Regions from separate parts of the Chromobacterium sp. CCUG 76385 genome, predicted to be linked through region 1. Evidence: predicted binding sites of a transcription regulator. Region 1 holds the regulator's gene; the other holds the start of a gene.
What was found. Region 1 encodes FliA, which starts transcription of late flagellar genes. Its sites were predicted from a motif close to GCTAAAGNTNNNNNNNNNNCNGCCGATAAT; they were not measured.

Region 1 (14,705 bases):
TAATGAGATTCCAGACAATAAATCCATTCGTATAATTGCGGTAATAGGCGGCAGCAAGGGCTAGGGGCTAATCGACAATGGTGGTGAAAAAGTTCTTCGGGAAGACCACTCGAGACGCACTCAGGCAAGTTCGCGAAGAACTGGGGGCGGACGCCCTCATTTTGTCCAATCGCCCCACCATGGGCGGCGGCGTGGAAATCATGGCGGTGGCCGATTCCGACGTCGCCAACCTCGCCAGCACCCTGTCCACGTCCAGCAGCAAGCATCCGCCGCGCAACGCCCCGCCGACGGTCAACCGGCCGCAGCAACCGGCCCCCATTCCCCCCGCCGTCAACGGCAACGCCATGAACCGGGCCATCGCCCGCACTTACGCCATGCCGGTGGAGCCGCTGGAAAGCCCGGCCCCGCCGCGCGTAGACGCAGTCCAGCCGCGGCTGGAGCCGGTTTATGCGCCGCCGCAGCCGGCCCCCGCCATGGCGCCGCAATATCAAGCCCCGGCCATGCCCGCGCAGCCGGCGCCGGCCGTGGCCCAAGCGCCGCGCGCCGCGCCCGCCTCGCCGCCGCCTCGGCTGGACATCGCGCCGCCAACGCATGCCAATGGCGAGGAGCCGGAGCAGATGGCGCAGGAACTGAAACTGATCGGCGACGAGATCAAGCTGCTCCGCAGCCTGCTGCAAAGCCAGCTGGCCAGCTTCGCCTGGTCCGATATGGAAGGCAAGGCGCCCAACCGCATCGAATTGTTCAAGCACCTGCTGGCGATGGGCTTCTCCGCCCAGTTGATCCGACAGCTGATCGAAAAGATGCCGGCGCAGTATCAAGGCGAAGTGGCGGTGAAATGGGCGCGCTCCGCCCTGGTGCATAACCTGAAGTGCGCCGACGCCGACCGCGAGGTGATGGATCGCGGCGGCATCTTCGCGCTGGTCGGCCCCACCGGCGTCGGCAAGACCACCACGGTGGCCAAACTGGCGGCGCGGGCGACGATGCGCTTCGGCGCCCAGCACGTGGCGCTGATCACCACCGACAGCTACCGGATCGGCGCGCAGGACCAGCTGCGCATCTACGGCAAGATCCTCGGCGTGCCGGTGTTTTCCATCCAGAACGAGGGCGATCTGCAGCTGACGCTGGCCGACCTGTCCAATCGCCACATCGTCTTCATCGACACCGTGGGCATGGGGCAGCGCGACGCCCGGGTGCTGGCGCAGATCGACATGCTACGCACCGCCGGCCGGCCCATCGAACGGCTGCTGCTGTTGGCCGCCAATACCGATGGCCACACGCTGGAAGACGTGGTGCGGCGTTACCGCGGCGAGGGCCTGACCGGCTGCATCCTGTCCAAGATAGACGAAGCGGTGGCGCAAGGCCCCAGCCTGGACGTGATCATCCGCAATCGCCTGAAGCTGTTTTACATCACCAACGGCCAGCGCGTGCCGGAGGACTTGCACTCCGCCAATGCCGCCTTCCTGGTGGACCGCGCGATGCGGGCGCAACAGATCGGCTCGCCGTTCTCGCTGCAGGCGGACGAGCTGCCCATCATGAACGCCGCCCAGTCAGGTTGGTTGTAAGAGATGCAGGACCAAGCCGCCAGTCTCCGCTTGCTCGCCGCTCAACAGAAGCGCGCCCCCAGCTTCGCCTTCATCGGCTCGCCGCACGCCGGCACCACCACGGTGGTGACCGAGCTGTCGCTGGGACTCGCCTACGCCGGGCTGCGGCCGCTGGTGGTAGACTGCTGCCTGGGCCAGGTGCAGACGCGCCGGCTGGGCGTCCCCGCCACCGCCACCCTGGAAAGCCAGGTCACCAGCGTGGGCGGGCTGGACGAAATGATGATTCTGTCGCGCCAGGGCGTGCAGCTGATCAATCTGTACGCGCGGCCGGAACAGCGCGCGCTGTTTTCCGCCCAATTGTGGCTGAGGCTGGGCAGCGAGTTCGGCGCGCTGGAACGCGACGCGTCGGCGCTGCTGGTGGATGCGCCGAACCCAAGCCAGGACGCGATCCCGGCCAGCGTGGCCGACAATCTGATTTTGGTATTAACACCGGATGCCGATTCGCTGACCACCGCCTACGCTAATATCAAGCGGCTGGCCAGCCTTTATGGCCGCCAGCGCTTCAATGTGCTGATCAACCGCGCGCGCCATCTGGACGAGGCGCGCGAGCTGTTCACCCGGCTGTCGGCGGTGGCCAGCGAGTTTCTGACCGTCTCGCTACGCTGGGTGGGCTTCGTGCCGCACGACAATGCGGTGCGGCGCAGCCAGACGCTGCACCGGCCGCTGATGGAGGCGTTTCCGGACAGCGAGGCCGCCGCCGCGTTCTCGCAGCTGGCCGCGGTCCTGCTGCAATGGGACGCGCCGGAAACCGTGCGCGACAGCACCGGATACATGGACTTGCTGATTGCCGCCTCGCGCGATTGGGCCGAGGCGGATGGAGCCAAACTGTTATGAACCCGTCCTTCCGCCGATCGGGCTACGTCGCAGCCGCCCCCAGCGTCGAGATCGACGTGGAGGCCTACGCGCCGCTGGTGCGCAAGCTGGCGAGCATCATGATCGCCCGGCTGCCTGCCTCGGTGGAGTTGGGCGACCTCATCCAGGTGGGCATGATCGGGCTGATCGAGGCTTCGCGCCAATTCGACCCGGCCCAGGGCGTGATGTTCGAAACTTTCGCCAGCCAGCGCATCCGCGGCGCCATGCTGGATGAGCTGCGCCGCGAAGACTGGTTGCCGCGCCAGGCGCGGCGCAACTCGCGGCAGATCGAGGAAGCCATCTGCAAGCTGGAACAGCAGCAGGGACGCGCGCCGCTGGAATCGGAAATCGCCGCCGAACTGGGCATGGAGCTGGAGCAATACCAGGAGATGCTGGGCGAATGCAAAGGCACCACGCTGCTGCATTTCGAGGATTTCAACAGCGGCGACGACGAACACGGCCACAATCCTGTAGCCAATGTCGCCGATGATGACTCGCCGGACCCGCTGGCCGCGCTATCGGACGACAGCTTTCGCCGGCAGCTGATCTCCGCCATCAAGCTGCTGCCGGAACGCGACCAACTGGTGATGGCGCTGTATTACGAGCAGGAACTGAACCTGAAGGAAATCGGCGCGGTGCTCGGCGTCACCGAGTCCCGCGTCTGCCAATTGCACAGCCAGGCCATCGCCCGGCTGCGCGCCAAACTGAAAGACTGGCTGTAAGGGAGAGTTCGGTGATTAAGGCGCCGGATTTCAGACCAGATCAATAACGGAAAACTTGTGGACAAGATCAGTTTAATCGCAGTGGTGATGGGCTTGACGGCCATTATTGCGGGGCAAGCCATCGAAGGGGGCAGCATCGGCTCGCTGATGCAGCTGACGGCTTTCATGATCGTCATCGGCGGCACCACCAGCGCGGTGATGCTGCAAAGCACGCCCAAGCAATTCATGGCCGGCCTGCGCATGCTGCGCTGGGTATTCCGCCCGCCCAACTTCGATCATGAGCGAATGATCCGCGAAGTGGTCAGCTGGAGCCAGGGCTCGCGCAAGGGGGGCCTGCTTTCACTGGAAGGCATGATCGCCCAGCAGCGCGATCCCTTCACCAAGAAGGCGCTGCAGATGCTGGTGGACGGCACCGAGCCGGAAACGCTGCGCGCGGTGATGGAAGTGGAAATCAGCATGTTCGAGCATGCCCGCAAGCAGGCCGCGCGCATCTGGGAATCTGCCGGCGGCTATGCGCCGACCATGGGCATTCTGGGCGCCGTACTGGGCCTGATCCACGTGATGGAAAACCTGTCCGATCCGTCCAAGCTCGGCGGCGGCATCGCGGTGGCCTTCGTCGCCACCGTATACGGCGTCGGCTCGGCCAACCTGTTTTTCCTGCCGATGGGCAACAAGCTCAAGCACCTGGTGGCCGCAGAGGTCGCCATGAAGGAGCTGGTGGTGGAAGGCGTGGTCGCCATCGCCAACGGCGAAAATCCGCGCATCATTGAAAGCCGGCTGCGCGGCTACTTGGCGATGCACGAATAAACCTCGGCCATCGGACATCATCAAAAAGGCAAGCTGCGCAGCTTGCCTTTTCTGTTTACAGCATGCGCAGCTCTCGGTCCGGCTTGCGCAGCTCGCTCTCCAGCAGCTTGTAGTAATCGAGATCGAATGCCGGCTCCCCTTCCAGCGCCCCGCCATTGCGGCGGCTGCCCAGGTAGCACCAGCGGTCGAATAGATGTTCCACCACGTCGCCGCACACAATGTCGCGCTCTTGCACCGCGATGGCGCCTGCGAACGGCCACGGCTTGACCTTCAGCCGCTGCAGCGCAGACAACAGGCGAGCATTGTGGCTGTCCGCCGCCTCCTGGCCCACGCAGCCGCCGCGGCAGCGGCCGATCTGGTAGGCCGCGCAGGGCACGCCTTTGCGGCTGGTCACCTGCTCCACGCCCAGCACGGACTGGCACAAGCCCTGCGCCAAGGCGATCTGCGCCAGCGCCTTGCGGCCCTCGCGCGCATTGCGGAACAGGCCGTACAAATCCGCCGTGCGGCTGAAATCGATATCGCGCGCCGACACCGTCAATGGGCGGACAAAGCCATCGGTTCCAGTCTGCAGCTGCAAGGTGCACACCTCGCCCATCATCCTGGCCCGCGGATTGTGCGCCGGCTGCAAACGCCCCAGCCACTGCAGCTCCAGCAACTGCGCGCCAAACTCGCTCAAACACTCGCGCCATTCCACCCGGGCAACCGGCTCGTCTATCCGCACTTCGTGGCGGCTGGGCTTGCGCTCGGCGAAATGCCCCAGCGTCTTGCGGTACAGATTGGGCGCGCGGCCCACATACAAGGCCCGGCCATCCTCGCCGAACAAGGCATACACCCCGGCGGAATCCGGCATGTCTTCAATCTGTCGCTGCAGTTCCGCCGGCAGGCTGGAGACTTCGGCCGGTTGCGACAACAATTGCGCCGCCTCATGCGCCACTTTGTCTGCGCCAAGCTCCTGGCTGGCGATGCCGATGAAGCGGTATACCGCCTCGGCGTCGGCCAGGGCGCGGTGGCGTTCGGGCATGTCTATGCCGTGGCGGGCGATCAGGCTGTCCAGGCTATGTTTGAAATGCTGCGGATACAGCCGGCGCGACAGCTTGACCGTGCACAGCGCGCGCGCCTGAAAACGGCGGCCCAGGCGGCGGAATTCGTTGCGCAGGAAGCCGTAGTCGAAGCGGGCATTGTGCGCCAGCAGCAGCCGCCCCTGCAGGCGGGCCAGCAATTCGTCGGCCAATTCGGCAAACGGCGGCGCGGCGGCCACCATTTCATTGCTGATGCCGGTCATGTTTTCGATGAAGGGCGGAATCGGTTGGCCAGGATTGACCAGCCAGGACAGGCGCTCGACGCGCTCGCCATCCACCAGCACCAGACCGACTTCGGTAATGCGGTCGCGGGCGATGTCGCCGCCGGTGGTTTCCAGATCGACAATGGCGCAGGGCTGTTCAAACAGGGTATTCAATCTCGCTTCGCTTTCCTTGGCGCAGCCATGACTCATGACGTTTAGTTCAAAATGTTGGCCTGCCGCGACAGGAACAGGCGGCCAGTTTACCGGCTTTATAAAAAAAATCCTACGCTGTGTTGACACCCATATTTCACCTCTGTATTATCCGGTCTCTCGCAAGACACAACGTCTCGCGACACAGCGCACCCGTAGCTCAGTTGGATAGAGTATCTGGCTACGAACCAGAGGGTCGGGCGTTCGAATCGCTCCGGGTGCGCCAGGCATGTCCCTATAGTTTAGCGGTTAGAACACCGCCCTTTCACGGCGGTAGCCGGGGTTCGATTCCCCGTGGGGACGCCACAATACGCACCCGTAGCTCAGTTGGATAGAGTATCTGGCTACGAACCAGAGGGTCGGGCGTTCGAATCGCTCCGGGTGCGCCAGCTGTCCCTATAGTTTAGCGGTTAGAACACCGCCCTTTCACGGCGGTAGCCGGGGTTCGATTCCCCGTGGGGACGCCAGGATTCAGAAAAAGCCCAGCATTGCAAGATGCTGGGCTTTTTCGCATTTCACGCCGGAACCCAGGCGGCTGACGCCGCCCCGCCGCCTAACTGCGCAATGCCAGCGTCGGCCGCAGCCGCATGGCGCCCAGCAGATGACGGCACACCGCCAGCGCGGCCACCGCCAGGCACAGCAGCAAGGACAATAACAGCGTCCAGCCGCCTATCGGCGCCCTGACGACAAAACCAGCCAGATAGTGGCGGATGAACAGCCAGGCCGGCGGCAGCGACAGCGCGGCGCTGACCGCCAACACCAGCAGGAACTCGCGGCTGACCAATCCGGCAATCGCCAAGCCGCCGGCGCCGTACAGCTTGCGCAGCGCCACCTCCCGCGCCATGCGCTGCACCGAGTATGCCGACAGCACATAAATGCCGAAGGCGGCGATCAGCATGGCGACGACAGAGGCAATCGCCAGCAACTGCGCCGTGCGGATGTCCTGGCCGTAACGCTTGTCCAGTTGCTGGCCGGCGCTGACCGGCAGCAAGGGATAATCCGGGAAGTAGCGCGGCCACAGCGCGGCCAAAGTCTGCCGCATGGCGGACTCGCTGCCGCGGTAGCGTATCGCCAGCGTGCTGGCATAGGGGTTCTGCGGCCCGATGGCGAAATACACCATCGGTATCGCCCGTTCCCGCGAAGTTTGCTCGGCGATGTCCGCCACCACGGCGCTGATCGGCTTCTTGCCGTCGGCGAAAGTATCGGACTCGACCATGCGGCCGATAGCTTGCTGCGGCGCGGCAAAACCCAGGCGGCGCGCGGCGGATTCGGACACGACCAGTCCCGCACCGGGCAGCGCCGCGCCATTGGCGTCGCATGCCGCAGCGCTTCTCCCGGCCAACAGCGGCAGACGATAGGTCTGCAGAAAGCCGCAATCGACCATGCGATAGCGCATGTTCTGGTAGGTTCCGCCGGCCAGGCGGAAATTGTTCGAATTACTGCTGTCGCCCGCCGGCGGTCCATCGACATAGCTCAGCGCCGCCACGCCAGGCTGGCGCGACAGCTCGGCGCGCAGCGCTCTGCGCTGCGCAAGGTCCTTGGCATTGGCATCCCCCGCCGCCACAAACAACAGCCCATCTCGCTCAAACCCGGCCGGCAAGCGCGCGCCATGCCAGGTTTGCCAGGCCACGGCCAGCGTCACGCCCGCCAGGCCCATGGCGATGCCGAACTGCGCCACCGTCAGCCCGCGCCGCAGCCAGACACCTTGGCGGGTTTCCTGCTGATCGCGGCCCGACAAAGCCTGGGTCGCGCGCACGCGGGCGGCAATCCAGGCCGGATAGAGGCCGCTGAGCACGCCGACCACGACCGCGCATAGCAAGGTCAAAACCATACCCTGCCAGCCCAAGATTCCGGCCAGGTCGCGCCGCAGCAGCTGGCCGAATACCGGCAACAGCAACCAGGCCAGCAGCAGGCCGATCAGGGCCGCCACCAGCGCGATCAGCACCGATTCGGCGATGAACTGTCCAGCCACCCGCCCCACCCCGGCGCCCAATACCTTGCGCACGCCGATCTCGCGCTGGCGACGGATAGTGCGGACGGTCGCCAGATTGATGTAATTGATGGCTGCCAGCAGCAGGATCAGCAGGCCGATGGCGGCGCAGCCCAGCAGCATGGCGCGGTTGCCGTGGCGCGCCGGATCGGCGCTCTGATCGAGTTCCGGGTCCAGGTAGACATCCGCCAGCTTCACCGCGGAGAAATCGATCAGATTGCGCCCCGACAGCTTGGCCTCAATCGCTTGCAAGCTGGGATCGCGATAGCTTGGGGATTGCTTCAAGGCTTGCGCCAGCAGAGGCCCCACCTCAGCCGCCCCATGTCCCGGCTTGAGGCGGAAGTACAAGGACGCGCCCCAGCTGAACCAATGGCTGTAGAAGTTGGAATACATGCCATCGCTGGCCATTCTGCTCATCCTCCCGCCGAGAATGGCGTAGCGCTGGGTGGCGGTGGCCGGCGGGGTGGCGACAATCGCGGCCACGGTCTGCGGCTTGCCCGCCACGGAAAACGTCTTGCCCAGCGCCGCGGCGGTGCCGAACATCCGCATCGCTTCTTCTTCGGTCAAAGCGGCGCTATCAGGCCGAGTCAAGGCTTGACGCAGGTCTCCCGCCAGTGTTTTCAGCTCGAACAATTCGGCGAAATCCGGATCGACCAGCGTCACCCAGCGATTGCTGACCGCGCTGCCCACCCGCACCGGCGCGAAGTTGCCCATCGCCATGCTGACGCGCTCCACTACGCCGCTATCGCGCAACACCTGTCCAGCGATCACCGGGACTTCCTGCTGCCAGTCATTGCGCACGCCATTCATATTCGGCCTAGCCTTCAGCATGTAAACGCGCTCGCGCCCCTCGATGTGCCGGTCAAACTGCGCCGAGTAGGCGACATAAGCCAGCAGCAGCGCGCAGCAGGCAAAGCCGATGGCCAAACCGCCGATCACCAGCGCGGACCAGCCCGGCTCCTTGATCAGCCAACGCCAGCCGACGCGGAAGTCCTTCAGTATCTCGTTCATGGAGGTTTCCTCAGAGCTGAGTCGCATCTACCACTACGCGGCCATCCAGCATATTGATGGTGCGCGAGGCCAGCGCGGCGTGGGACGGCGAGTGGGTGACCATGACCACGGTGGTGCCGTCGGCGTTGATTTCGCGCAGCATTTTCATCACCTCGTCGCCATGGGCGCTATCCAGGTTGCCGGTCGGTTCGTCCGCCAGCAGCAGGGCCGGCCGCGACACCAGCGCGCGGGCGATGGCCACCCGTTGCTGCTGGCCGCCCGACAGCTGCGACGGATAGTGGCCGGCGCGATGGGCCACGCCCAGCCGCGCCAGCGCCGCGTCCACGCGCTGCTTGCGTTCGACCGACGGCACGTCTGAATACTCCAGCGCCAGCGCCACGTTTTCGCGCACCGTCAGCTCCTCGATCAGGTTGAAGCTCTGGAAAATGAAGCCGATGCGGCCGCGGCGCAGCTGATTCAGGCGAGATTCGCTCCAGCCGGCGACGTTTTGGCCGTCGAACCAGTATTCGCCGCCGTTGGGCACGTCCAAGAGACCCAGCAGCGACAGCAGCGTGGACTTGCCGCAGCCGGACGGGCCGGTCACCGCCACGTACTCGCCGGCCTCGATTTCCAGATCCACGCCATTGAGCGCGCGGGTTTGCACTTCGCCGCCGATGTGCAGCTTGCTGATGTTCTTCAGCTTGATCATTGTTTTCTTCTCCCTTGTCATTGCAGCGTCAGCTGCGTGTATTTGCCGAAGGCGGCGTAGGACGAGACGATGACCCGTTCGCCGGCCTTCAATCCATCCACTATTTCCAGCTGGGTCTGGCTGCGGCGGCCCAGGCGGATGGCGCGGCGCTCGGCGCGGCTGCCGTCGGCATTCAGCACCATGGCCCACGTGCCGCCGGTATCGTTGACGAACGCGCCGTTGGGCAACACCAAGCCCGACGCCGCCTGCCCCAGCGTCAGCCTGCCGTCCAGTCCCTGGCCCGCGTTCAGCGCGCCGGCCGGCTGCGCGTCGAACAGCAGCTCAAGCTGGAAATGGCCATCCTGCACCTGCGGATTGATATTGCCGACTCTGGCGGTCGCCGTCGCGCCGCCGTCCAATTCGATGGCGGCCTGCTGGCCGCGCTTCACCCGCGCCAGATAGAACTCGTCCACTTGCGCCGTCAGCTTGTAACGGCCCTGCCCATCAACCCGGCCCACGCGGTCGCCCGGCTTCAGCGAGCTGCCGACCTGAGCGGTGAAATTGGTCAGCTGGCCATCCATGGGCGCGCGCAGCGACAACGCCGCCAGGCTGTCCGATGCCATCTTTGTGCCGCGGCTCAGCTCATCCTGCGCCTGCTGCATCTGCCGCAACGCATTTGCCTTGATGCCCAGCTCGCGCGCCTGGCTCTGCTGCTCGTCGCGGTAGTCTTCGCGATACTGCTGCAGCCGGTCGCGCGAATCCTCCAGCGCGGCGGTGGAGATAAAACCCTGTGCCGCCAGCGCGGCATCGCGCCGGTATTGGCGCTCCTGCTGCTTCAGCTTCAGGGCCAGGTCGCTGAGCCGGCGGCGGTAGTCGCTGCGCGTCGCCTCCAGTTGTTCGCGGGTGGATGACAGATTGGCGTACTGCTGCGCCAGATCGGACTTGCGCGCCAATAGGTCCAGCTGGCGCTGCGGATTGGACAGCCGCAACAGCACCTGGCCAGCCTTGACCTTGTCTCCATCGTGAACCAACACCTCGTCCACCCGGCCGCCCTCTACCAGATCCAGCAGCACCGACTGCGCCGGCTGCACCGTGGCCCGCAGGATCACTTCGTCGCTGAAACGGCCCTGGACGACGGTGGCGATCTGCAGCTCGCTCGCCGCCACGCGCAATCCGGACGGCTGCCAAGCCCACCATGCCGCAGCCCCGCCCAAGGCCAACAGCAGCGCGGCCAGGCCAGCCTGCCGGCCGCGGCTCCAGCGTTTGCGCGCCACCACCTCATCCATGGCCGCGCCGCTGACCGGCGCCTCCGCATGCGCCTCGCTCACGCCACGCCTCCCGCCAGCCAAGACAATTGCAGCTTCAGACTGAATACGCCCAGATTGGCCGCCACGCGCATGCCGCCCGTTCCCAGGTGGCAGGCGAAAGACAGCGACGCATCCTCCAGGACGATGCCCATCACGACCAAAATGACAAACAGGGCCAACACTATCCAGGGAAATTTGCGGTTCATGACATCACCTCGCTTCGACTATGCCCTTGTCGCAGCAAGCTCCGTGCCAGAATTCAACCCACTGAATATGAATGAAAAATTTACTCAACCTCCCAAAACTGTCCGGAACCGGACAGCCAGCGGCGTCCGATAGCGGACACTGTCCGCCCGGCGGACAGCGCCGTACTTGCCAAGCCGTCGGCGACGCCGCAACATCATGACTTTGTGCTAATTAAAAGGTGGGCCGATGAGCCGCCCCGTGATCTTGCTGATAGAAGACGACGAAGACGTCGCGCTGGCCGCGCGCATGCTGCTGCGCAAACTCGATGCCGACTTCGTCCACCTGCCGCATCCGCAGCTGTTCGACGCCTGGCAACGCCAGCGTCAGGCCGATATCGTGCTGCTGGATCTGAACTACTCCCCCGGCGCGATAGACGGAGCGGAAGGCTTGGCCATGCTGGCCAGGCTGCGCGCGCTGCCGCGGCCGCCGCAGGTCTTCGCCTTGACCGCCTATGCCGACGTGCCGCTGGCGGTGGCCGCGCTGAAGCAAGGCGCCAGCGACTTCATCACCAAGCCCTGGCAAAACGACAAGCTGCTGCACACGGTGGCCAGCGCGCTGCGCGCATTGCAAGCCGCGTCACCGTCCAGCCACGCGGCGGACGACGAACTGCTAGGGGAATCGCCAGCGATGCAGACTTTGCGCGCGCTGATCGCCAGCGTGGCGCCCACCGATGCCAATGTGCTGATTCTGGGCGAAAACGGCGTTGGCAAGGAGCTGGTGGCGCGGGCGATCCATCGCGCCTCGCAGCGTCGCCATGGCCCCTTCCAAAGCGTGGACATGGGCGCGGTGCCGGAATCGACATTCGATAGCGAACTGTTCGGCCACCGCAAAGGCGCGTTCACCGACGCCCGCGCCGACCGCGCAGGCCGCTTCCAGAGCGCGGCTGGCGGCACGCTGTTTCTGGACGAGATAGGCAATCTGCCCTTGGCCAACCAGGCCAGGCTGCTGACGGCGCTGGAGCGCCGCCAGATCACGCCCTTGGGCGCGGATCGGCCGGAAGCGCTGGACGTTCGCGTGGTCTGCGCCACCAATCTGCCGGAAATCCAGCTGCACGATCCGCAATGCTTCCGCCGCGACCTGCTGTTCCGCCTCAATACCATCGTGTTGCGCGTGCCGCCGCTGCGCGAACGGCGCGAGGATATCCCGCTGCTGGCGCGGCACTACCTGCGCCATTACGCCGAGCAATACCGCAAGCCCTTGCGCGAGCTGTCCGAAGCCGCGCAGCAAAGCTTGCAGGCGCATGACTGGCTAGGCAATGTGCGTGCCCTGCGCCACGCCTGCGAACGCGCGGTCATTCTGGCCCAGGGCGAGCGTTACCAGGCGATGGATTTCGACTTGGCCGGCGTCCCGGCGATGGAAACGCCTTTGGCGTCGCCAGCCCGCGGGCTGAAACTGGAGGAACAGGAAAGGAAGACCATACGCCAGGCGCTGGAGCAATCCGCCGGCAACATCAGTCATGCCGCCAAACTATTGGGCCTGTCGCGCGCCGCGCTGTATCGCAGGATGGAGAAACATGGCCTTCAAGCTTGAGCGCCTGCGCGGCCTGATCCTGTCGCAAAGCGCCGGCCTGGCCGCCATCGCCGCCACGGCCATGGCCTGCCGCGATGCCCCGCGCGTGCTGGTGCTCTGCCTGTTGGCCGCGCTGTTGCTGGCCGCCTGGCAATGGCGCAGCAGCGCCTTGCTGGGCAAGCTGTCGGTCCAGGCGGCTGCCGAAGCCGAACCGGAACCGCTCAGACCATCTGCGCTGGCCGTCCATCCGCCGGAAATCCGCCTGGAACACGCGCCGGTGGCCTTGTTCCGGCTCAGCGCCGACCATGTCGAACCGCTGAATGCCCGCGCCCGCAAATTGACCGCGCCAGGCAACAGCCGCGATCCCGCTGCCTTGTATCAGGCGCTGCAGGCGCAAAGCAGCGACCGCCGCTGGATACGCTTTGAAACCGAGCGCGGCGTGGAGCGGGCGCTGGCCTCGGCCAGCAGCCTGGTGATAGAAGGCCGCCCCGAGCGGCTGCTGGCGGTGCTGCCGCTGGAAAGCGAACTGGAGGCGGAAACGCTGCGGGCCTGGCAGCAACTGGTGCATGTGCTGACGCATGAGATCATGAATTCGCTGACGCCGGTGGCCTCGCTCTCGCGCAGCGCCGCCGGCATGCTGGAAGACACGCCGGCGCTGCCCGACGATTTGCGCCAGGAACTGGAGCTGGCCTTCTCCGCCATCAGCCGCCGCGCCGACAGCCTGGCCGATTTCGTCACCAGCTACCGCAACCTGTCCGCGGTGCCGGACCCCTGCCCGGAAATCGTCGACATCAACGAATTGTTCGAACGCCTGCAGGCGCTGACCGCGCCCGCCTGGCGCGCCCGCGGCGGCCAGGCCGTCTTCCAGGTGGAATCAACCGCCATGGAGTTGAAAGCCGACGGCGGGCAGCTGGAGCAGGCCTTGATCAACCTGATCAAGAACGCCTACGAGGCCACCGCCCACCTGGCCGAAGCCAGGCTGACAGTCAGCGCCAGCCTGGGACGCGGCGGCCGGCTGAAACTGGAAGTCAGCGACAATGGCCCCGGCGTGGCGGACGACAAGATCGAACAGATCTTCACCCCGTTTTACTCCACCAAGGCCAAAGGCCGCGGCATCGGCCTGGCGCTGGTGCGCCAGCTGGTCAACAACAACGGCGGCACCGTGCGCTATGCCTGCAGCCTGGGCGGCGGCGCGCGGCTGATCCTGACATTCTGAACTAAGCGATATATTCCTAAGTCATTAGTTTTGCACTAATTAATAGCTAAACAAAAATGACATAGTGTTAAATTGTGTTTTCCGAAATTTGCATAGGACCAGCCAAGCCTGGTTAGATTCCGTGAAAACACAGTTTAATTTTCATTTTACTGTCATTGCAGCAGCCCTGCTGTCTTACACCGGCTTGGCGCATGCAGACGACTCCCAGCCCAACGCGCTGGACAAAATCACCGTCACCGGATCGCGCATCGCGCGCTCTGCCAAGGAAGGCCCAACCAGCGTCACCGTCCTCACCGGCGCCGACATCGAAAAACAGGGTTACACCAATGTCTACGACGCGCTGAACAATCTGACGCAGAACACCGGCTTCACCCAGGGCGCGGACTTCGGCAATACCTTCACCCCGGCCGCCAACGCGATCAGCCTGCGCGGACTCGGCCCCAACCATACGCTGACGCTGATCAACGGCCGCCGCATGGCCGACTATCCCACCGCTTATGAAGGCCAGGTCAACTTCGTCAATCTGGCAGATATCCCGTCGGTGCTGATCGACCGCATCGAAATCCTCAACGGCGGCGCATCGGCCATCTACGGCTCGGACGCCATCGCCGGCGTGGTCAACATCATCCTGAAAAAGCACCTCGATGGCGTCAACCTCAACCTCAAGGTCGGCGGGGCGGAGCATCATGGCGGCGAGAATGCCCGCCTGCAGCTGACCGGCGGCAAAAGCTGGGACCAGCTGAACGTGATTTACGGCCTGGAACTGAGCCAGCGCAATCCGATCTGGTCGCGCCAGCGCGGCTTCATGTCGGACGCCACCGCGCTGGGCGAGGCGCCGTCTCCCATCCTGGCGCGGCGCATCGCGGGGGGCAGCTATCTGGACGCGGGCAGCGCCTGCGGCAACTTCGCCGGCATGTTTGCAGGCAGCGTGCAAACCGTAGGCAATGCCCAAAAAGGCTATTGCGCCAGCGGGCTGCTGAAGCCGTCCTACTGGACGATCCAGACCGGCCAAGCCACACAGAACGGCTTCTTCAGCGCCAACTATCAGCTCAATCCGCACGCCGAATTCTTTAGCGATGCCATGCTCGGCTTCAAGCGCACCGAGAACAATACCCGCGGCCCCAGCTGGACGGCGGCGGCCGGCCAGGGCAATTATTTCCTGAACCAGAACACCGGCAATTATGAAAGCTGGGCCAAGCGCTTCGCGCCGGAGGAACTGGGCGGCGCCAGCAATTACAACCGCAAGTGGGATGATCTGGCCGCCAACCTGACCCTGGGCGTGCGC
Region 2 (14,705 bases), on a different contig from region 1:
GTGAGGATTCTTGGCCGATCAGACGCCAATGTCGGCAACCCCGCGCGCAATCTGTATGTGCCTGATATCAGCCGGGCGCGCGTGGAGTTGGGCTTGGCGCCGTGGACTTCGCTGGCCGATGCCATCGAATTCTCGGCCGATGCGTTTATCTCTTCATGACCTTGCCCGCTTGACGTCGCGCCACGCTTTGCGTTTCTGCCCTGGGCAGGGTTGGACAAAATGAAAGCAAGCCAATATGCAGATAGAAAAAAGATTCTACAACGAAAAGCACCGGCCTTATTACATCTGCGCGCCAGGCTTCACCCGGGTATCCAATGGCGTCCGGGCCATGCATTTGCTGTGCCATTATCTGAACAAGCTGGGCGAAGAAGCTTACGTGTTTTCGCCTGAGACCGATCCCAAGCTCAGAACGCCCTATCTGACTCAGGACATTGTCGATAGACACAAGGCGACCCAGCGCTCGCCTATCGTGGTGTATCCGGAAGTGGTGCACGGCAATCCGCTCAATGCCGCGGCGGTGGTCCGTTACATTCTCAACCACCCTGGCTTGTTGGGAGGTCCAAAAGATTATCCCGAGTCGGACATGTTGGTGTTCTGGCACCAGGATTATGTCGATAGCGCAAAATACCCCGACCCATCCTTCATTTTTATCCCCTCCATCGATACCAGCATTTTCAACAATGACGACAATGCCCATGATGAAAAACGGGATAAGGTGCTGGTGTATCCCGGTCGCTATAAGCAGGCGCAGCAGGACTACCCCGAGCTGTTCCGTGATTCGATAGTCATCACTTACGACTGGCCGCAGAGCCATGAGGAATTGGCCGCGCTGCTCAGACAAGGCAAGGTGCTGTATACCTTCGCCAATTCGGCCATCATTTCCGAGGCCCTGCTGTGCGGCTGCCCGGTAGTGATCAAGGAAACCGTGTATTCCAAAAAGCCAGAGGAGCGGGCTGGCGTGGCGCTCGGCCTGGCCTTGCCCGGCGCGACCTTTGTGGATACGCCTGAGGGTATCGCCACCGCGCATAGTAAAACAGTCGATTATCAGCAGGTTTACCATCAGTACCAGCTTGAGCTGCTGGAGCAGTTGGAAGGCTTTATCGAACAGTCCCAACTGCTGCCCAATGGCATGACCAGCGATTTGGTGTTGCCTTCGTTCAAGCTCCAGCCTGTTGAAGCCTCCCTGGAGACGCTACGTTATGAGGGCTGGCTGAAGGGGCGTGCGCTCAAGCCCGCCGATGCGCAACTGCATGCCGAACGGATGGCCAGAAGCTGGACCGGTCAGCCACGCTTCATCATCATGATGCCGTTGACGGAGGAGGATTTGGCGGTTGCGATCAACACCGTCAATGCGTTGTCGCAGCAGCTGTACAAGGAATGGCAGCTAATCTTTGTCGCTGATTTCGACGAACCCAGCGCGGCGTTTCAGAATTCCGAAGTGTTGGGCTGGTTGCGGATAGACGACGCCGGCGATCCGGTGCAGCTCAGCCAGGCTTACGCCGCCGTGCTCGACGCCTTGCCTTGCGACTGGATGGCCATTCTGCCGCCGGGAGCGGAGCTGGCCGGCGACGCTTTGCTGTTGGTGGCAGATTATTCCGCCATGCATCCGGAGTGGCAGGTGATCTATTCGGACAGCGATACGATGGCGCAGGGTAGCAAGCTCATCGATCCGGTTTTCCGTCCGGATTTCAATCTCGATTGGCTGCGCGGCAGCGACTATATCGGCCCTAGCGCTTGGTTCCGCAGAGACGCCTTGCTGGAGGTGGGCGCGTTTTCCGGCAGCGCGGGAGCGGATGGGTTCGATGCCGTGTTACGCATCCATGATCGCTGCGGCGCGGGGGCAATCGGCCATATCGACGATGTCTTGTTGCATCTGCCGCTAGGCGTGAAGAGCGGGGGGGCGACGGCTCAGGAAAGGGTTCTGATCGAGCATCTGGGCCGGCTGGGCGTGCCTGGGCGCGTGGAGTTCAGCCAAGCTGATGGGGTTCGCCGCATCCATTACCCCGCGCCTCAGGGCGCGCGGCTATCCATCATCGTCGCCGACGAAGGCGAGTTTTTCCATCTGTCAGCCTGTATCGAGGCCTTGTCCGCGGCTTGGGATGGCGTCGATGCGGAAATTCTGGCGATCACGGCGCGGGACGCGATTCCTGCCCTCGCCACGCGAGTAGCCTGCGGGGCCGAAGCCACTCGCCGCGAGCGCTATGCGTTGGGCGCGACTGCGGCCAAGGGCGATTTCCTGCTTTTCCTCGATAGTCGGATTGAGCTGGCAGAGCCGGAGGCGGTGATTACGCTGTTGAGTTTGGCGGATAGGCCCGGCGTCGGCAGCGCCGCGCCGCGCTTGTTGCGCCCCGACGGCAAGACCATCTGGCGCGGCCCGATCTTGCTGGGTTCGGATGAGGGCGCGGCGACGCTCTTTGACGGTTGTGATGCGCAAGAGCCAGGTTATTTGCTGCGTATGCAGGTCGAGCATAGTCCTGGTGCCGTCTTGCTGGATTGCCTGCTGGTGAAACGTGCCGTTTATCAACAGATTGGCGGCGTGGATGCCAGCTGGCCCGATGAGCTCAGCGCGGCGGCGGATTTCAGCCTCAAACTGCGCGCGGCGGGCTTGTTGCCGTTGTGGACGCCTTTCGCCTCTGCATTGCGTCATGGCGGGGATGCAGAGCTGGGCAATGCCGCAGCCTTGCCTTTGCGTTGGCAAGGCTGGCTGGGCCGCGACCCGGCTTACAACCGGCATTTGAGCCTCGACAGTCGGCAAGCCTTCCAGATCGACGATGCCTTTCCGGCAGGGTGGAATGGTGCGTTTCATGAGCGCAATAGGGTGTTGGCGCTGCCGGGTGCATCAGCGGGCGTGGCCAGCAGAATCTCCGCCCCCCTGCGCAAACTGGCAGAAGAAAGCCAGTGTCAGCTTACGCAGGCATCTGCTGGTCAGCGGCTGCCGCGCGAGGTCGAATTCGAACGCTTGGCGCCGGATACCGTGCTGATGTCAGCTCGGTTCGAACCGGCGCAGCTGGATTGGCTGCGGAACTGCAAGCAAAGCCAGCCGGATTTGCTGTCGGTGTTGCTGGTGGACGGGCTGGAAAGCGGGTTGGGGATGAGCGCGCGTTATGGCATGGCGTATCTGCACGCCTTGGCGCGTGAGATAGATAGAGTTCTTGTCCCCACAGAGATGCTCAGACGGAAATTCGAGGATGATGCGTTGGATGTGAGGCTGATTCCTGTCGCTTTGGACGAGGCCGAGTGGGAGGGCCTGGTTTCCTTGCGGCGCACCGGTCGCCGGCCCCGACTGGGCTGGGTCGGGACAGCGCTCGAAGCAGAGGATTTGTTGCTACTTAGCGGCGTGATGCTGGCGACGGTGGCAGAAGTCGACTGGGTGGTGTTGGGCGATTGTCCCGATGTGATCAAGCCCTATTTGGCGGAATGCCATCCTTATGATCTGGATAGTGAAGGTTTCCCGCGAAAATTGGCTAGCCTGGGGCTGGATCTGGCGGTTCTGCCTAAGATAGAGGAGGGGGGGGATGACGTTGTTCGCGTTTTGCGGATGCTGCAATTCGGCATCCTGGGTATTCCTGTGATCGCCACAGCGATGGGCGAATTGCGCGAAGGCGATGAGCCGATTACGCGAGTGGGCCGCGAGCTGGCTGATTGGGGCCGCGCTGTGTTGGATTTCGCACGCGATGCGGAGGCTGCATCCCAGGCAGGCGACGCCTTGAGTCGCTGGGTGAAAGCGAATCGTTTGTTAAGCCAGCATTTGCCCTCATGGTTGCAGGCAATCAGCCGATAAAGAATCAGTGTTGCGGCGCGGCGTGGCCGGCTATTCCGCGCAATCGACAAGCTAAATACGAAGTTGCATGGCGGCGTGGCGACGGTTGCCTGCGCTGTGTCCGCTCATGACTCGAGGAGGGGTAGAATGAAGAAACTTTTGCTGGTCGTGCCGATGCACATTTCCTGGGATTCGTTCACCAAGCCCGAGTATTACAATGTGCAGTTGACCAAGGCGGACGGGAAGGCATACAACATCCCGCGCACCGATTTGCCGCTGGGACCGCTATCGATTTCGGCGTATCTGAAGAAATTCGTCGACGTCGAGGTCAAACTGATCGACTTCAACGCCGAGGTCAATGCGCTGGACGCCGTACCCTTCGAGAACTTCGAGGCTTTGTGCCGGCATTTCTTTATGCAGGCGCAAGATTTCATGCCTGACTTTGTCGGCGTCTCGTCGCTATTTAGTCCCTCGTTTCCCAATTTCATGGATTGCGGACGCATGGCCAAGGAAGTGTGGCCGGATAGCCTGGTCGTTGGCGGTGGCAACATCCCCACCAACAGCTACGAGCAGATTTACCGCGACATGGGCTGCACCTTCTTCGACGCGCTGTGTTTCGGCGAGGGCGAGAAGCCGATGCTGCATCTGTTGCAAGCCGACGATGCCGAGGCCTATCTGGCGGCATCGGACTCCTGGATTACCCGCCAGAAAGTGATGGGAGAAGCGCTGTTCGCGCCCAAGCACGACTTCATCGATGACTTGGACGAGATTCCGTTCTTCGACTATGACCTATGCGATATCGACAAGCATGAAATCAACCAAGTGGTGGCGTCCTACCACAATTTGGACAAAAACCGCGGTTTTCATGTGATGACGTCGCGTGGCTGCCCTTTTCTATGCACCTTTTGCGCTTCGCACCGTACGCATGGCCGTTCGATGCGTTATCACTCGCTGGAGCGGGTGCGCGAGGATTTCACTCGGCTGGTCGAAAAATACGGCGCGCAGACAGTGATTTTCCAGGATGACCACCTGATGGCCGACTCCGATCGGGTGTACAAGATCCTAGACATCGTCAAATCCTTGAATCTTAACTCGGTGTACCAGAACGGCCTGACCTTGTACGCGCTGGATATGCCTATGCTTAAGGCTTTCTGGGATGCAGGCGTCCGCCATCTGGTGCTGCCGGTGGAAAGCGGCAGCGAGAAAGTGCTGAAGAAACAGATGCGCAAGCCCTTGAAGATGAAAATCTCGGAGCGGGTGGCGCGGGACTGCCGCGAGCTGGGCATCTACACCAATACCAATATCTTGATTGGCATGCCGGGCGAAACCAAGGAGGACCTAGAGGAGGCGCGGCATAATTTGCGCGAAATTGCTTCCAATTGGTTCAACATCGCCTGTGCGAGCCCCATCGTTGGCAGTGAGATTCACGATATATCCAAGGCTAAGGGGTATATCAAGATCAATGACCTAGGGTCGGACTACCGCACCGCGGTGATCAATACCGAGGATTTCACAGCGGAGTTCATTCAGGAATACCAGTATTTCATGAATCTGGATCTCAACTTTGTGCACAATTACGATTTGCGCTGTGGAAACTACGCTTGGGCTGAGCGTGGACTGAAGAATGTGCTGCGTTTGAAAAGCGATCATGCGTTTGCGCACTACTGCTTGGCAAAGTGCTATAGGGGAATGGGGCAGACAGCTCTGGCTGACCAGCATTACCTTCAGTATCTTGAAGCGATCAAGACGCCATTTTGGGGACGATGGGCCTGGATATTCGGGCTGGAAGGCATCAATCCGGCAGACTGGTCCGCCGAGCATTATGGCCTGCTGGCCGACATACTGCAGCCAGTGGCAGCACTTGAAGATGAGCCTATGGCCACCCAGACTTGAAAGCGTTGTCAAGGGGGCATAAATCCAGTTTGGAAACGGCACCATGGTAGATTCAAGAGTCCGACAACCGCGGTCGAGATAGGCCTCGGCTTGCAATAGGCAGTTCAATTCCTCTAACACGGCTGTGTCGAGTCCGGCCTGTGACAGCCGTCCGCGGAAAGTCAGCACAGCATTGCGGCTGGGCTGTGCATGGTCAATGTTGGTCGTCAGCAGGAGAGGAAACATGCTGGCCAAGAGATTCGGACGGGTCGCCTGGCTTAGATAGTTTGCCGGCGCTAAACATGCTTTCACTGGCCTGTCCCGTTCTCATGGCCAATCATGCCGCAGCGTGAGGTTTCTGGAAGTACCCTTACAGTGCTATGTAGAACAGTTTTGGGCCTTTATGTTGATCGAGGCCCGTTTTTATTTACAGTTTACTGCGTCATGGCATTTTGGAACGTGACACTGCTATAGTGGCGCAGTCTGGACCGATCGCATTTTGAATGTCCGGTCGGGATGGCCTTGTCAACATGCCGTTTGCAGGCGAGTGGGGCCGGCGTAGGATTCCATACCTTATGTTTGTCTGGCATGGCCGTTGTCGAGAAAAATGCGTATGGTTTCAGCTGGCCGATCCGTAGCCGTCCTAATTATGTGCCGTTTAAAGCATGCCGTTGTCGGCCAGTTGATAGGCTGGCGCCGATTTGTAGCATTCATGATCTGACCAAGCGAGCAGCAGCCATGAAATCTCAGGAAAATAACGTGGAATCATTAAAACCTCGTAAGCCGCGCGTCGGCGTTCTGACTCGAGACCTGCAGGATGCCGCCTGCTACAAGCTGAGGCTGGGAGATCCTCTGAGTTTAATGTCGCCGGTGCTCGAGTCCTACCATTTCAAGAATCAGGCCGATCACAGTTACGAAGGCGTGTATCCCTTCAAAGAAGACAGTGACTTTGTCGCTGCGATGGATATGTTCATCGTGCAGCGCTTGTTTCCTTCCTATGAGTTCCGCCCTTTGCTTGAAGAGATGGTGGCGTCCGGCAAGCCTATCATTTATGAGATTGACGACTGGTTGCTGGACATGCCGGAAGAGCATGTCATGTATGGCATGTGCCAGCCTTCGTTTGAGGGCATCGAGTGGCTGCTGCCGCAGTGCGCGCTGGTCACCGTGTCGACCGAGGCGTTGGCGGAAAAGGTCAGGCGCTATACCGACAAGGTGTTTGTGTTTCCTAACCTGCTTGCCAGCGAGCGCCTGGTCGAACCCTTGCCGCACAGCGGCCATGTGACGATAGGCTTTGCCGGCACCAGCACCCACGCCAAAGACGTGGAAATGGTGTCCGCCGCGCTGAAGCGGATTTATCACGAGTATGCCGGCCAGGTGAAGTTCGTCTTCTGGGGCGATGTGCCTTCCAGCTTCGTCGGCATCAAGGACGTGCGCAAGGTGCCGGAGTTCGTCACCTACAACGAGTATCTGCCGGAACTGGCCAAGCTCAAGATCGACATCGGCGTGGTGCCGCTGGTGCAGAGCGAATTCAACGACTACAAGTCCGACCTGAAATGGCTGGAGTATTCGGTGGTTGGCGCGGCTTCTGTGGTGTCTGATGTGACATCCTATGCGGCGCTGAAGGACAGCGGCCTGGCAACGGTAGTGGAAAATACCGAAGATGGCTGGGTGACGGGGATCAGCAAGCTGATCGACGACGCCGAGCTGCGCGTCAGCCAGGCCGCGGCCGCGCGCCGCCATGTGCTGGAAAACCGTCTGCTGGAAGGGCGGCTGCAGGAGCTGTTGGCCCGCTATGCCGAGCTGCTGCCCACACATCTGAAACCGCAGCCCTTGCGGCAGCTTGGGCGTATCGTCACCTATGCCTTGGCCGAGAGCGACGTCGATGGCTTGAAGGACTATCGCAAATGGGTCAAGCGCCGCGCTTTGCGGGAAGTGCACGCGGAACAGCTGGCTGAGCGCATGTGCCTGGCGTGGAAGCAGGTGCCGATGTTCAATTTGATCGTACTGGCGCCATCGAATCGTTTGGCCAGGCTATCGGAAACCTTCACCGCCATGGAGAGCGTGCTTTATCGCCAGTGGCGTTTGATCGTGGTGTCCGATGCGCCGCAACCTGACCCGATTTTCAGCAACAATCCACAACTTGCCTGGCTGCAGCTGGATAATCTGGATGATGACTCTCAGGTAACGCAAGTCGTCAACGGCGTCATTGCCGATGTGCCGTCAGATTGGATCATGTTGTTGCCCGCCGGGGCCCGTTTGCAGCCTCATTCGCTGGCGAGAATCGGCGAGGAGATCCATGCGCATCCGGGGAGCGCCGCCATCTACAGCGATCACGATATCGTCTCGCCGATGGGCAAGCGATTCCGTCCCTCATTTCTGCCGGACTTCTCGCCTGAGTACTTGCGTTCGATGGACTACGTCGGCTATGCGGTGGCATTCAATACCGAGGCCATCGCCAAGATCGGCGGATTCCAGCCTTATCCGCGCGCGCATTGCTATGATGCTTTACTGCGCGTGTTCGAAGCCTGGGGAGTGGAGGGCATTCGCCACATCGACGATGTGTTGGTGTCGCTGCCTTGGGTGGATCCCAAGCTCGACAATCTGGGTAACGCCTCGCGCCGCGTGGCGCTGGAAAGCCATAGCCAACGTTGCGGCTTGCCGGTAACGGTGTCCGAAGGCCTGGTGCCCGGCACTTTCCATTTCGACTACAAGTTGTTGGCTACGCCGCTGGTGTCGATCATCATTCCCACCAAGGACAAGCTGGAATGTCTGGAGCCATGTCTGGCCAGTCTGTTCGGCATTACTGGCTACCAGAATTTTGAAGTGTTGCTGGTCGATAATGGCTCGGAAGATCCGGAAACCTTCGAATATTACGAAAAAGCGCAAGCGCACTATCCGGGCCGGATTCGGGTGCTCCGCTATGACGCGCCATTCAATTTCTCGGCGCAATGCAATCTTGGCGCGACTGAAGCGCGGGGCGAATATCTGTTGTTGCTGAACAACGATACCGAAGTGATCTTCGCCAATTGGCTGGAGCGGATGTTGGCCACGGCGCAGCAACCGGGCGTCGGAGCGGTGGGCGCCCGTCTGCTGTATCCGGAGATTGGCCGTGTACAGCACGCCGGCATTGTGTTGGGCATGCCGGGCGGCATGTATTCGGTGGCGGATCATGTGTTCGAGGACATGGATTATTTGTTTGCCGGTTACTTGAACCGCAGCCTGACCATGCAGAATTACTCCGCGGTGACGGCGGCTTGCCTGCTGGTGGAAAAGCAGATTTACGATGCGGTGGGCGGCATGGATGCGGAGACGTTTCAAGTCTGCTTTAACGACGTCGACTTTTGTCTGAAGATACAGGCAGCCGGTTTGCGCAATGTTTACAACCCCTTTGTCGTTTTGTACCACCATCACGCCAAGAGCATCGGTCGTGTCACCACTGATCCGCGTCCAGCTCTGCGCGCCGCGGTGCGTGAGCGGGACGAGATGGAGGCGATGCTGGCGCGTTGGATGCCGGTGATGAGAAACGATCCTGGCTTCAGCCGGCACTTGTCGCTGCGTACCAAGCGCGTGGCGCTGGACCCGGACCGCATTGTGGCTTGGGATCCAAAGTTGCCTGGCCGCAAACGGGTGCTAGGCATTCCGGTACCCGGCGGCAGCGGCGAATATCGCTTGAGCCAGCCCTTATCCGTGCTGCAGGAAATGGGCAAGCTGGATGGCGAGATTCACCAACCATCCGCCGGGTTGCCCACGGCGGTGGAACTGGCTCGTCAGTCGCCAGATACCATCCTGCTGCATACCGGCATCAGTGATTACATCTACGAGTCTTTGGATGCGTATCGTAAATACACGCCGGAAGTGCGGGTGGTATTCGGCCTGGACGACTTGGTGGGCGGCGTGCCGGAAAAGAGCAGCTTGTATGACCATTGGTCCCGCCATTACCCGGATGCCAAACAACGTCTGCGCCGCGTACTGAAGCTGTGCGACGCCGCCGTGGTGTCGACCCAACCCTTGGCTGACTTCATCCAGAAAATGGTTGGCGATGTCGCTGTGGTGCCAAACCGGCTGCGTAAAACCATCTGGGGCGATTTGAAATCAGAGCGGCGCACAGGCAAGAAACCCCGCGTCGGCTGGGTAGGCGCCGGCCAGCACCGTGGCGACCTGGAGTTGATCCATGAAGTGATCCTGGCCACCTATCAGGAGGTGGACTGGATATTCATGGGCATGTGCCTGCCGCAATTCCGCCCGTATGTGGCCGAGATGCACCATGCGGTGACTTTCGCCGACTACGCGGAAAAAGTTGCCAGCTTGAATCTTGACCTCGCCGTCGCGCCTCTGGAGCTGAACCCGTTCAACGAGGCCAAGAGCAACTTGCGCTTGCTGGAGTACGGCGTGCTGGGCTGGCCGGTGGTATGCACCGACATTTACCCGTACCAGACCAATCATGCGCCGGTATGCCGAGTGCCGAACCGGGCGGACGCCTGGATCGAGGCGATACGTTCACGCGTCCATGATCTGGATGCGCTGGCGAAGGAAGGCGATACGCTGCGAGCGTGGTTCAATCAGCACTATTGGCTGGAGGATCACTACGAGGACTGGTTCCAGATTCTGCACGGCTAATTTTTTGCAAGCGTCAAAACCCTCGGGGTGCAAACCCGAGGGTTTTTATTTTTAAAGGGAAAATGGCTTTATTTTGGTAATTTTACCGGTTTCGTCAAAGTTCCTCATGGGCAGCCGATCAACTCACCATCAGGCAATTATCTTGGTGAGCCCACTGGGCTGATAAGGGGAATGAAATGGCAATTACCGTCAATACCAATATTACGTCGCTGCAAGCCCAGCATAACCTCAACGGCTCACAGGCCTCGTTGTCTCAGTCCTTGGCTCGTTTGTCTTCCGGTTTGCGCATCAACAGCGCCAAGGATGATGCTGCTGGTCTGGCAATTTCACAGACGCTGACCTCGGCCATCCGCGGCAATAACCAAGCGATCAACAATGCCAATGACGGCATCTCCGTCGGCCAGACCGCGGAAGGCGCGTTGGGCCAGATTGCCAACAACCTGCAGCGCATTCGTGAAATCGCGGTGCAGTCCGCCAACGGCTCGGTCAGCAACACTAACCGCTCGCAGCTGCAATCAGAAGTGGATCAACTGACCCAGGAAATCTCGCGTACCGTGCAGACGACTCAGTTCAATGGCACCCAGCTGTTGTCTGGCAGTGCGGTGCTGATGTTCCAGATTGGCTCATCCGGCGATGCCAGCAACCAGGTTTCGATTTCCTCGGTGGATCTGGCTACATCTGCTTCCTTGAACAGCTTTAACTCCTCTCTGACCAATACTGGCACGATCAATATCACGACTCAATCGGGTGCTTCGGCCATCCTGTCGGCTCTGGATAAGGATATCGCCCAGATATCCACGGTGCGTTCGAACTGGGGCGCGGTGCAGAACCGTTTTGATGCGGTGGTGGCAAACTTGCAGAACTACACGCAAAACTTGACGGCTGCCAAGAGCCGGATCATGGATGTGGACTTCGCCTCTGAAACCGCTAATCTGACCAGGAATCAGATTCTGCAGCAAGCCGGTAGTTCTATCTTGAAGCAAGCTAACTCGCTGCCTCAGTCCGCGCTGACGCTGCTGCAGTAAAGCTTGATAGCTTGGACTCCGTGGCGGCTTGCCGCCGCGGAGTGACAAGAAAATAGGTGTAGGCTGGAGGAAAGCAGATGAGATGATACGCTGGTGGTGTTGATGGAAGGTCAAGTGTGAAAATTCACATTTTCACCGTAAAGTTCGGTTCGACCTGGTCGATAAGTGATGTAAGCAAGCCACTTTGCCCACACACAGAGCACCAGGAGAGTCATCATGGCCATTACCGTCAATACCAACATTACGTCGCTGCAAGCCCAGCTGAACCTGAATAATTCGCAGATGTCGCTGTCGCAATCGCTGCAACGCCTGTCTTCCGGCCTGCGCGTCAACAGCGCCAAGGATGACGCGGCTGGCCTGGCGATTTCGCAGACCCTGACTTCCGCCATCCGTGGTAACAACCAGGCGATCAAGAACGCCAACGACGGCACTTCGGTCGGTCAAACCGCCGAAGGCGCGTTGGGTCAGATCGCCAACAATATACAGCGTATCCGCGAAATCGCGGTGCAGTCTGCCAACTCGTCCGTCAGCAATACCAACCGTTCGCAGCTGCAAAGCGAAGTGGACCAGTTGACCCAGGAAATTTCGCGTATCGTGCAAACGACCCAGTTCAACGGCACGCAGTTGTTGTCTGGTAGCGCGGTGCTGACCTTCCAAGTCGGCTCGTCCGGCGCCAGCAGTAACCAGGTATCGATTTCGTCCGTGGATTTGACTTCGGCCAGCGTGTTGTGCAGCTACAACTCCTCGCTGACGGCAACGGGCACCATCAACATCACCACGCAGTCCGGCGCGTCGGCCCTGCTGTCCACGCTGGACAGCGACATCGCCGAAATCTCCACTGTACGGTCCAACTGGGGTGCGGTGCAGAACCGGTTTGACGCGGTGGTGGCCAACCTGCAGAACTACGTACAAAACCTGACCGCAGCCAACAGCCGTATCGTGGATGTAGACTTTGCTCATGAAACGGCTAATCTGACGAAAAACCAGATTCTGCAACAGGCCGGCGCCTCGATTCTGAAGCAAGCTAATACCATACCTCAAGCCGCTTTGACGCTGCTGCAATAAAGCGTAATCTGATGGTATAGCCAGAGTGCAGCTCCGGTTGGGCAGCCGGAGCTGCGTTCATGAGGAGTATGATCATGCAAATCCCGTCCATTTTATCGCCTGCCGCCCCTGCGCCGGCGGCGCCGGTGCAACGTCAACAGTTGGTGGAGTTGGCCCAGGCACCCACGGGTGATCAGAGTCAGCCCGTTTTGGCCGATTCCTCACAGGCCGTTGCAGCGGCTGGGCAGAGCCAGCAGCAACAGTCTTCTGCGGATGCGCAAAAAAAACAGCTTACCGATCCCAAGCAACTGCAGGAATCGGTGAACCAGTTGAATAATGCGGCAACGTTATACAATAGCTCCTTGCAGTTTTCAGTCGACAAGGACACCGGCGCAACGGTGGTGAAAGTCGTCGACAAGGAAAACAACAAGGTGATTCGTCAGATTCCGTCTGAAGAAGCGCTGCGCATCGCCAAGGCGATCGGTGACTTCAAAGGACTCTTGCTGAAGGACAAAGCCTGATCCAACTGTCCTGATGCGATGCGGTGCGAACATAAGGACACAAAAAAATGGCAGCCATTACCAGTTCCGTGGGCGTTTTGGATGTGCAGGGCATTGTCAGCCAGCTGATGATGATTGAAAGACAGCCGCTAAATGCCAGTTTGGGAAAGACTGACCAGTACAATACTCAGTTGAGTACCGTTGGCAGACTGAGTTCGTCCTTGTCTGCGCTGCAGACGGCGATGACTTCGCTGTCGTCCGGCCGTTTCCTGCAGGTTTTCAAAGCATCGGTCAGCGATGCTTCGATGGCCGCCGTATCCACGACCAGTGGCGGCAATGCCGGCACTTTCCAGATATCAGTGCAGAATCTGGCGAGCAACCGACAGTTGGTTTTTGATCAGGCGGGCGGGCTGACCATCACCGACAGCAAGGCCGCAATCAATAACGCGCCGGACCAGCTGACGTTCCAGATCAATGGCAAAACGCAGACCATCAAACTGCGCGACAAGCCCGGTGATCCGGTGTCCTTGCAAACCATCAATGACAAGATCAACGCGGCCAGCATCGGCGTGAATGCCAGCTTGGTGGAGAACAACAAGCAGTTCAAACTGGTGCTGACCGCGGCCAGTTCCGGCACCGACAACCAGTTCACCATCGGCGGCAGCGACCATGATTCCGGCAATACGGCCGGTTCTACGCTGGCGGGGCTGACTCAGAGCGACGCCGCGGCCAAAGAGTCGCAAAATGCCCAGAACGCCAGCCTGACCGTCAATGGCGTGGCGGTGAGCGCGGGCAGCAATCGCATATCATCGGCTGTGGCCGGCGTGGAAATCGACTTGTACAAGCCGGGCAGTTTCACGGTCTCGCTTGCGTCAGACAACGCCGGCATCAATAAGAACCTGCAATCGTTTGTTGATGCTTACAACCAGATCGTCAACGATGTAAAGGATGCGCGTAAAGGCGCTCTGAAGGGCAATGCCTCGATACTGGATATTCAGGGTCAGCTGCAACAAGTGCTATCGGTCGGCGTGAATGGCGCGGACCCGCTTAATTCCTACGCCTTCCTGTCGCAAGTCGGCATTGCTCTGCAGAAAGATGGCACGCTGAAAGTTGATCAGAACGCATTCAATGATGCGCTGAAAAAGGACAAGCAAGCCGTTGCCAACTTGTTTGGCAATGCCGACAATACGGGCTTTGCCCAGCGCTTCAATCAGGCTATCAACAGCATGCTGGGCCCGACCGGCCTGATCGAAACCAGCAAGGCCTCGATCAAGAGCCGCGTGGATCAGGAGTCTCAGCTGCAAAGCTCGCTGCAAGCGAGGCTGGACAACAAGCAACGTCAGTTGTTGCAGCAGTATACAGGGCTGAACAAAACGTTGGCTGAGATGCAGGCAGGTTCGAATAGCCTGTTCAACCTGATTTCCAAGTAGAATCGCAGAAGGCGGCGTAGGCTGCCTGATGCCCCAGAATTGATGGTGACTCATGCTGAATTCACGAATGCTCAAGCAGTTCAATCAGGCCTATGCCAACGACGCGCTGAAAGCGGCGATATACGGCGCGAGTCCGATTGGCATCGTGGTGATGCTTTACGAAGGCGTGATCAAGGCGTTGAGCTCCGCCAGCATCGCGATTGATGCGGGCCGTTTCGATGAAAAGGCTCGGATGATCAACAAGGCCGTCGACATTTTGGAAGGGCTTCGCATCGCGCTGGACCTGGAACAAGGCTCCGAAGCCGCGGTCAATCTGAATGACCTTTACATTTACATGAAGATGCGCCTGGCCAAAGCCAGCCTGAAGAACGACAAGGAAATCCTGGCCGAAGTCAAAGGCTTGATGGAAACGATTCTGCCTGCCTGGCAACAGGTTGACCGCGCCAATGCTGCCACG

Region 2: QUG01_RS07125 (flagellin N-terminal helical domain-containing protein) is a predicted target of FliA. The motif match lies at 11,411-11,440, and genes of this name have one in related genera.

The regions. Positions count from the first base shown of each region.
Region 1 covers NZ_JAUCGU010000009.1:34,280-48,984, forward strand. The annotation lists gene flhA (flagellar biosynthesis protein FlhA) at 1-64, shown strand, start outside; gene flhF (flagellar biosynthesis GTPase FlhF) at 78-1,562, shown strand; gene QUG01_RS08230 (MinD/ParA family ATP-binding protein) at 1,566-2,435, shown strand; gene QUG01_RS08235 (RNA polymerase sigma factor FliA) at 2,432-3,175, shown strand; gene QUG01_RS08240 (flagellar motor protein) at 3,233-3,982, shown strand; gene QUG01_RS08245 (exonuclease domain-containing protein) at 4,038-5,438, opposite strand; tRNA gene QUG01_RS08250 (tRNA-Arg) at 5,624-5,700, shown strand; tRNA gene QUG01_RS08255 (tRNA-Glu) at 5,706-5,780, shown strand; tRNA gene QUG01_RS08260 (tRNA-Arg) at 5,787-5,863, shown strand; tRNA gene QUG01_RS08265 (tRNA-Glu) at 5,867-5,941, shown strand; gene QUG01_RS08270 (ABC transporter permease) at 6,028-8,475, opposite strand; gene QUG01_RS08275 (ABC transporter ATP-binding protein) at 8,486-9,163, opposite strand; gene QUG01_RS08280 (efflux RND transporter periplasmic adaptor subunit) at 9,181-10,470, opposite strand; gene QUG01_RS08285 (hypothetical protein) at 10,467-10,655, opposite strand; gene QUG01_RS08290 (sigma-54-dependent transcriptional regulator) at 10,882-12,225, shown strand; gene QUG01_RS08295 (sensor histidine kinase) at 12,209-13,420, shown strand; gene QUG01_RS08300 (TonB-dependent receptor plug domain-containing protein) at 13,542-14,705, shown strand, end outside.
Region 2 covers NZ_JAUCGU010000007.1:70,511-85,215, reverse strand. The annotation lists gene QUG01_RS07150 (NAD-dependent epimerase/dehydratase family protein) at 1-159, shown strand, start outside; gene QUG01_RS07145 (glycosyltransferase) at 236-3,781, shown strand; gene QUG01_RS07140 (B12-binding domain-containing radical SAM protein) at 3,908-5,653, shown strand; gene QUG01_RS07135 (glycosyltransferase) at 6,494-10,249, shown strand; gene QUG01_RS07130 (flagellin N-terminal helical domain-containing protein) at 10,426-11,274, shown strand; gene QUG01_RS07125 (flagellin N-terminal helical domain-containing protein) at 11,491-12,339, shown strand; gene QUG01_RS07120 (flagellar protein FlaG) at 12,414-12,839, shown strand; gene fliD (flagellar filament capping protein FliD) at 12,887-14,248, shown strand; gene fliS (flagellar export chaperone FliS) at 14,301-14,705, shown strand, end outside.